2 linked regions of the Prochlorococcus marinus XMU1405 genome follow. The protein of the gene in region 1 binds, or shares a complex with, the protein of each later gene. Links are inferred from orthologs where the notes say so. Each region holds a gene or a part of one and is shown on either strand. Other genes may lie near its edges.

Evidence for each region. The genes of interacting proteins can lie anywhere in the genome.
Region 2: the proteins of carA (region 1) and carB are in contact, whole or in part, in a solved structure (PDB 1KEE), measured with the Escherichia coli proteins. The link is inferred for Prochlorococcus marinus XMU1405 from one-to-one orthologs.

What each region holds. Positions count from the first base shown.
Region 1 is NZ_JAAORF010000002.1:152,271-155,321, reverse strand. The notes cover bases 9-2,975. They hold carA (glutamine-hydrolyzing carbamoyl-phosphate synthase small subunit), read right to left. Parts: upstream 2,079-2,975; coding sequence 939-2,078; downstream 9-938. Other genes in these bases: trpD (anthranilate phosphoribosyltransferase), read right to left, coding at 2,093-2,975; HA148_RS04370 (STAS domain-containing protein), read right to left, coding at 512-874; HA148_RS04375 (ribonuclease III domain-containing protein), read right to left, coding at 117-515; rlmB (23S rRNA (guanosine(2251)-2'-O)-methyltransferase RlmB), read right to left, coding at 9-112. Also shown: more of rlmB, read right to left, coding at 1-8; more of trpD, read right to left, coding at 2,976-3,051. UniProt on the Escherichia coli protein: Small subunit of the glutamine-dependent carbamoyl phosphate synthetase (CPSase).
Region 2 is NZ_JAAORF010000002.1:278,505-282,429, forward strand. What follows is about bases 60-3,900. They hold carB (carbamoyl-phosphate synthase large subunit), read right to left. Parts: upstream 3,557-3,900; coding sequence 260-3,556; downstream 60-259. Other genes in these bases: HA148_RS05035 (DUF6447 family protein), read left to right, coding at 60-255; HA148_RS05045 (DUF3318 domain-containing protein), read left to right, coding at 3,665-3,900. In the rest of the region: HA148_RS05030 (ABC transporter ATP-binding protein), read left to right, coding at 1-7; more of HA148_RS05035, read left to right, coding at 37-59; more of HA148_RS05045, read left to right, coding at 3,901-3,925. UniProt on the Escherichia coli protein: Large subunit of the glutamine-dependent carbamoyl phosphate synthetase (CPSase).

The DNA of each region.
Region 1 (3,051 bases):
ATCTATCATTTTTTTTTGAACGATTTGTATTCTTTGAGTAATTACCAAAATCTGAATTTCTTGTGTACTCTTTATTATTTTTTCCACGGAATTTATTTGAGGAGTTTTTCATAGATTCAATTCATTTTTAATTCTAAATATTCAAAAAGTGTTGATAATCTTTGAGGATCTTTTAAAAATAGCCAGCCAATAAGAGTTTCAAAACCAGTTGCTCTAGAGTATATGGTGGGGTCTGAAGATTTTGGATATCTCTTTGTTTTATTTCTAGCACGCCTAATTAGATCTATTTCGTTTGAATTTAATAAATGTTCAATTTGACTTAATGATTTTGATTGAGATTTTGCTTTTACCTCGTTTACTACAGATAAATGGAGATCTTTAGATTTTAAAGGGAAATGAACATGTTTTAGTCTTTGGTGAAGCTCCCATACAGAATCTCCAAGCCAAGCAAGTTGAATAACACCTATATCCTCTGGTGATCCATATGGAACCAAGTTTTGAATCCAATAATTCAATTTTTCAAATAATTTAATGCATCTTCAAGGCTTGACTTCAAGTTAAGAAAATCACCTAAACGAACAAGTTTAATTGTTTGAGCTACTCTCGAATTGCCAACGACAGAAAAACCAAGTTTCGACTTTTTGCATTCTTTACTTGTTTGAACAAGAGCTCCAAGTCCCGATGAGTCTAAAAAATCTATTTTTGTAAGATCAATAACAAATGGAAGCTCATTTTTTAAGTTATCAGCAACAAAAGTCTTAAATTGTTTTTCAGAGAAAGCATCAAGTTGTCCTTTAAAAGTAAAAACAATAATGTTTTTTTTAACTTCAAGGTTTCCTCTTAAAGAAACCGTTAGCTTCTGGAAATCTTCTATGATCTAGTACCTCCAATAAATTAATATATCAAATGTAATTATCAAATCAAAAGAAAACAATATGTCAACATCTTTCTAACATTAGAGAAACAAATTTTTTAAATAAATAATCTGAATCATGTGGGCCAGGTCCAGCTTCTGGATGATATTGCACACTAAATATTGGCTTATTATAAACTTCCAGTCCAGCCACAGTATTATCGTTAAGGTTGTAGTGGGTTATTTTTACTATATCCTTTGAGATAGAATTAGGATCGATAGCAAAGCCATGATTCTGACTAGTTATCTCAATTTTATTATTTTCGCCACAAGGGTGATTTAATCCACGATGTCCAAAAGGCAATTTATAAGTTGAACCTCCTAATGCTAAGCCAAATATTTGATGACCAAGGCAAATACCAAACATAGGTATTTCACCATATTCAATAAGTGATTTTGCTAAATCTATTCCTTCAGAAACAGAAGAAGGGTCTCCTGGACCATTTGAGAAAAAAATACCATCAGGCTTCTTAGATAGAACATCTTTCATAGAAGATCGAGAAGGCATCACCAAGACTTCACAACCATGAGATACAAGTCTATTTAAAATTGAATTTTTAATTCCAAAATCAATTGCTACTATTTTTAATTTTTTAGAAGATTCATCATATCTTTTTCTTAAATCAAAAAATGTTTTTGTATGGCTTTTCCATAAATATTGTTCCTTAGTTGAAACTACCTTAGATAAATTTAATCCCTTCATATTCGGCGTATCACTAATTATCTTTAAACAACTTTCTACAGTTTTGTCTTCAGAGGTGATAACCCCATTCATAGATCCATTAGATCTTAAGATTTTAACAAGAGCTCTTGTATCAATTCCATAAAGACCAACTATGTTTTTTTCAACTAACCATTGGTTGAAATTTTTTTTAGATCTCCAATTGCTGTCATTAGATGAAAAATTTCTAACAATTATACCTTTAACATTGATATTAGATTCTGAATCTTCAAAATTAATACCAGTATTTCCAATCTCTGGATATGTGAATGTTAATATCTGTCCGTAATAACTTGGATCAGTAATAACTTCTTGATACCCCGTCATACCTGTATTAAAGACTACTTCACCAATAGCTGTACCAGAAAAACCAAAATAAAATCCAGGAAATACAGTTCCATTACTTAAAACTAATTTTGCGTTTTTCTTATATGGATTAATCATCAATTTGAAATAAATTAATTTGCGGATAAATAATTTTTTAAGAGTAAGAACTTTTTCCAAGGATCTCCTTTATTAATCGAAAATAAAGCTTTATTAAATCCTTCATTTAAGTCATCCTCAATTCCTGCTGCCCAAAGAACTAAAGCAACATTCAAGGCAACAACGTCGATATGAGATTTTTGTCCAGAACCATTCAAAACAGACTTTAATATTTCCTCGCTAGACTGAAGATCAGAAACAACTAGCTTATCGTTAGCGATATTTTCATGGTTGAAATCTGTAATATTTATTTCTGAAAACTTTAATTCACCATTCTCAACAAACACTAATTTATTTACTCCTTGAAGAGAAGCTTCATCAAGGCCGCCGGAACCATGTACTACTATTGCTCTATTCATACCCATATTTAAAAGCGCGCTTCCCATAGGTTTTAAAAGATCCTCAGAAGCAACACCTAAAACTTGCGCATTGGGTCTTAAAGGATTTACCAATGGGCCAAGCTGATTAAATATAGTCCTTATTCCAAGGGTCTTTCTTAATGGAGCAAGTTTTATTAATGATTTATGCCAAACAGGTGCGAACAAAAAAGTTATTCCAATTTCACTTACGGCATTGATTACTTTTTCTAAAGAACAATTTAAATTCAAACCAAGATTCGACAAAACATCAGCAGAGCCAACTTTCCCACTAGCACTTTTATTTCCGTGTTTTGCAATTTTTACTCCACATGATGCAGCTACAAATGCTACTGCAGTTGAAATATTAAATGTATTAGCTCCATCCCCTCCAGTACCACAAGTATCTACCAAGTACAAATTTGGTCTTGCTATTGGCAATTTACAAACATTTAAAAGTTCTTCAGCCATAGAACTTAGTTCGACACCCGTAGAGCACTTAGCTCTCAAAGCACTCAAAAAAGCTCCTGTTTCGACATCTGAAATTTCACCATTAAGCCATCTCTGCATTAAAGATC
Region 2 (3,925 bases), 130 kb from region 1 along the record:
TTTATAACTCTATTTTATTTATTAAAAGGTAAGTAAATGATCGAAAACACAAATGATTCTTCAAATCCAGTTTTAACCTTTGAAGGCAAAAAATATTTAATAAATGAACTTTCTAATGAAATAAAAGAATCTATAAAAGTTTTACAAATAGCGGAGACGCAATTAAAGATGCATGAAGATACTCTCAAATTAATTTCAATTAGCCGAAAATCAATAGCTAATCAATTAAAAGAAAAACTAAAAAACTTAGAATAAATTTTTAATAATTATGGATTTCTTGTAGAGAGTAAGTGTTAATAATATTACTTTGTAAAGCTTTGATAGCCTTAATGGCTGCCTTTGCTCCAGGAATAGTTGTAAAAGTTGGAATATTATATTCTAAAGCAGCACGTCTTAAGTAAGCATCATCATGTAGAGCCTGTGAGCCAATTGGAGTATTGATGATTAATTGAACAAGTCCTGAACGAATTAGGTCCTCAATATTTGGTCTTCCTTCATGAACTTTCTGCACTTCTTCAACCTGAATTCCTAAACCCAACAAATAAGCAGCTGTACCTTTTGTTGCGATTAATTTAAATCCTAAAATCAAAAGTTCTCTAGCAACTTCCTCGAGATTTTTTTTATCTAAATCATTCGTAGACAAAAAAGCAACGCCTTTTGAAGGAACACCATTTCCAGCAGCTAATTCCGACTTGGCATAAGCAATTCCAAAATCTTTAGCTAAACCCATTACTTCTCCAGTAGATCTCATTTCAGGGCCAAGCAATGTATCAGATCCAGGAAATCTTTTAAAAGGTAAAACGGCCTCTTTTACTGCCTGATATTTAGGAGAAAACTCTTCTGAGAAATTAACATCTTCTAATGTAAAACCTTGCATTAACTGAGTAGCTATTTTTGCAACTGGTTTACCTATAGCTTTTGAGACAAATGGTACTGTCCTAGATGCTCTTGGATTTGCTTCAAGAATAAATAATTTATTTTCTTTATTATTTGTATTTATCACTGCAAATTGCAAATTGATTAAACCAACAACATTTAATCTTTGTGCAATTTGTTTAGTCCAGTTCCTTACATTTTCTATTGTGGATTTTGAAAGAGAAATTGGTGGTAAACAACAAGCTGAATCTCCTGAATGAATTCCTGCAGGTTCAACATGTTCCATTAGACCAGCAATTACAACCGACCCTTCTGAATCGCATAAGGCATCAACATCTATCTCAATTGCATTGTTCAAATATTGATCAAGAAGGATTGGATGATCAGGCGATACCTTAACTGCTTCAGAGATATATCTAGATAATTCATTCTCATCTTTAACAATTTCCATTGCTCTTCCTCCTAAAACATAAGAAGGTCTTACAACTAATGGGAAACCTATATTTTTGGCTACTATTTCTGCTTCATTTTGATTACGGGCAATACCGTTTAAAGGTTGTCTTATACTTAATTCTTCAAGTATTTTTGTAAATTCCTCTCTATCTTCTGCTAAATCGATCGATATTGGAGAAGTCCCAAGAATTTTTGATCCAGTTCTGACTCCATCATTAGATTTAAGCCATTCAAGTAACGGTAATGATAATTTCAGTGGAGTTTGACCTCCAAATTGAACAATCAAACCATAAGGATTTTCAGCTTCTATTATATTGAGCACATCCTCTAATGTTACAGGCTCAAAATATAAAATATCGCTAGTATCATAATCTGTTGAAACAGTTTCAGGGTTACTATTAACCATTATTGTTTTATAACCATTTGTAGAAGCTTGATATGATGCATGACAACAACAGTAATCAAATTCAATTCCCTGACCAATTCTGTTTGGACCTCCTCCTAGAATCATAATTTTTTTTGATTTACTATTTTCTGAAATCTCGCTATCAAAAATTTGAGAACTAGCATTAATGAAGGATTCTTCGTAAGTTGAATAATGATATGGAGTTGAGGATGCAAATTCTGCTGAACAAGTATCAACAGTTTTATAAATTGCAGTTACATTAAGTTTTTTTCTATACTTTCTTACTTCAAAAAACTCGGAATTAGTTAACTTTGCTATCTGTTGATCTGAAAAGCCTAATTGTTTAGCATGTAACATCAAATCTCTATCTAGAGCATAAAGTTCCTTATCTTTCAAAAAATCATTTTCAAAATTAAAGATATTTCGTAATTTTTCGATAAACCATAAATCTATATTTGTAACTTCATGAATATAATTGTTAGTTTTCTCAAGCTGCATAGCTTTTTTTATCAGGAGAATTCTTTCAGGTGTAGGGTTTCTTAAACTATTTTTAATATGAGTTTCGTTTTTAAATTCATCTTGTGAATCACATTCCCATCCAAAAACACCTACTTCTAATGACCTTAATGCTTTCTGAAATGATTCTTCAAAAGAACGACCTATTGCCATTGATTCACCAACAGATTTCATGGAAGTACTTAGAGTATTAGAAGAGCCTTTAAACTTTTCAAAGGCAAATCTTGGAATCTTAGTAACTACGTAATCAATTGATGGTTCAAAACATGCAGGTGTTTTTTTTGTTATGTCATTAATAATCTCATCAAGTGTATAGCCAACAGATAATAAAGCTGCAATTTTAGCTATAGGGAATCCAGTTGCTTTACTTGCTAAAGCAGAGGATCTACTCACACGGGGATTCATTTCTATGACAATTACCTCTCCATTAGATGGATTTATTGCAAATTGAATATTACTTCCTCCTGTTTCTACTCCCACCTCTCTAATGATTTTCAATGACAAATCCCTCAATCTCTGATACTCCTTATCTGTTAAAGTCTGCGCAGGAGCAACAGTAATAGAATCTCCAGTGTGTACACCCATTGGGTCTAAATTTTCAATACTGCAAACTATTACTACATTGTCTGCAGTATCTCTCATTACCTCTAGTTCAAACTCTTTCCATCCAATAAGTGATTTTTCAATCAATATTTGATTACTAGGACTTTCCTCTAAACCTGATTTACACAACTCGATAAATTCTTCAAGGTTAAAAGCAATTCCACCGCCTACACCACCCAATGTAAATGCAGGCCTTATTATAAGAGGATAAGAATTAATTTTTTTGGATACCTCTATAGCTTCATCCAGGTTAGATGCGATACCAGATGGACAAACATTTACATTTATTTTCTCCATCGATTCTTTAAACAATTTTCTATCTTCAGCTTTATTAATAGCTCTTAAATCAGCACCAATTAATTCAATATTATTTTGCTTTAAAAAATCTGACTCTGATAATTTAACCGCAAGATTTAAAGCGGTTTGACCTCCCATAGTGGGCAGGATCGCATCAGGTTTTTCTCTTAAAATGATCTGAGAAACAATTTCAGGAGTCAATGGTTCAATGTATGTTTTGCTTGCGATCTCAGGATCAGTCATTATTGATGCTGGATTTGAATTTATCAAGACAATTTCATATCCAGCATTTCTTAAAGCTTTGCAGGCTTGAGTGCCAGAGTAGTCAAATTCGCATGCTTGTCCTATAACAATCGGTCCCGATCCTAGAATAAGAATTTTTTTAAGATCACCTCTTTGAGGCATAATTTAAAACCTTCATTTAACACATGCTACTTATAAATCATCAGATGTTAATCAAGTTACTTGAAAAGCAACATTTGTTTCTATAGTATTGGAAGAAATTAATTTTTTATGAGCGAACTTCAGCGACTTAAAAATTTGTTGCCTCCAGAGAATGAAAGTTGGGTATTTGTTGAATCTGCTGCGGCTATAGATCCACCTTTAATAACACTTGAGGAAATCGGTCGTGACGAAGTAGAAATTCAAATAGATTTAGATGAATGGGATAACTTTGCTATTGATCACAGAAATCTACTATTTTGGCACGAGGTTGGGAAAATTCAAAATGACTCAATTCCTAGAGATGGATGGGAAATGGCTGCTCTCGCCATT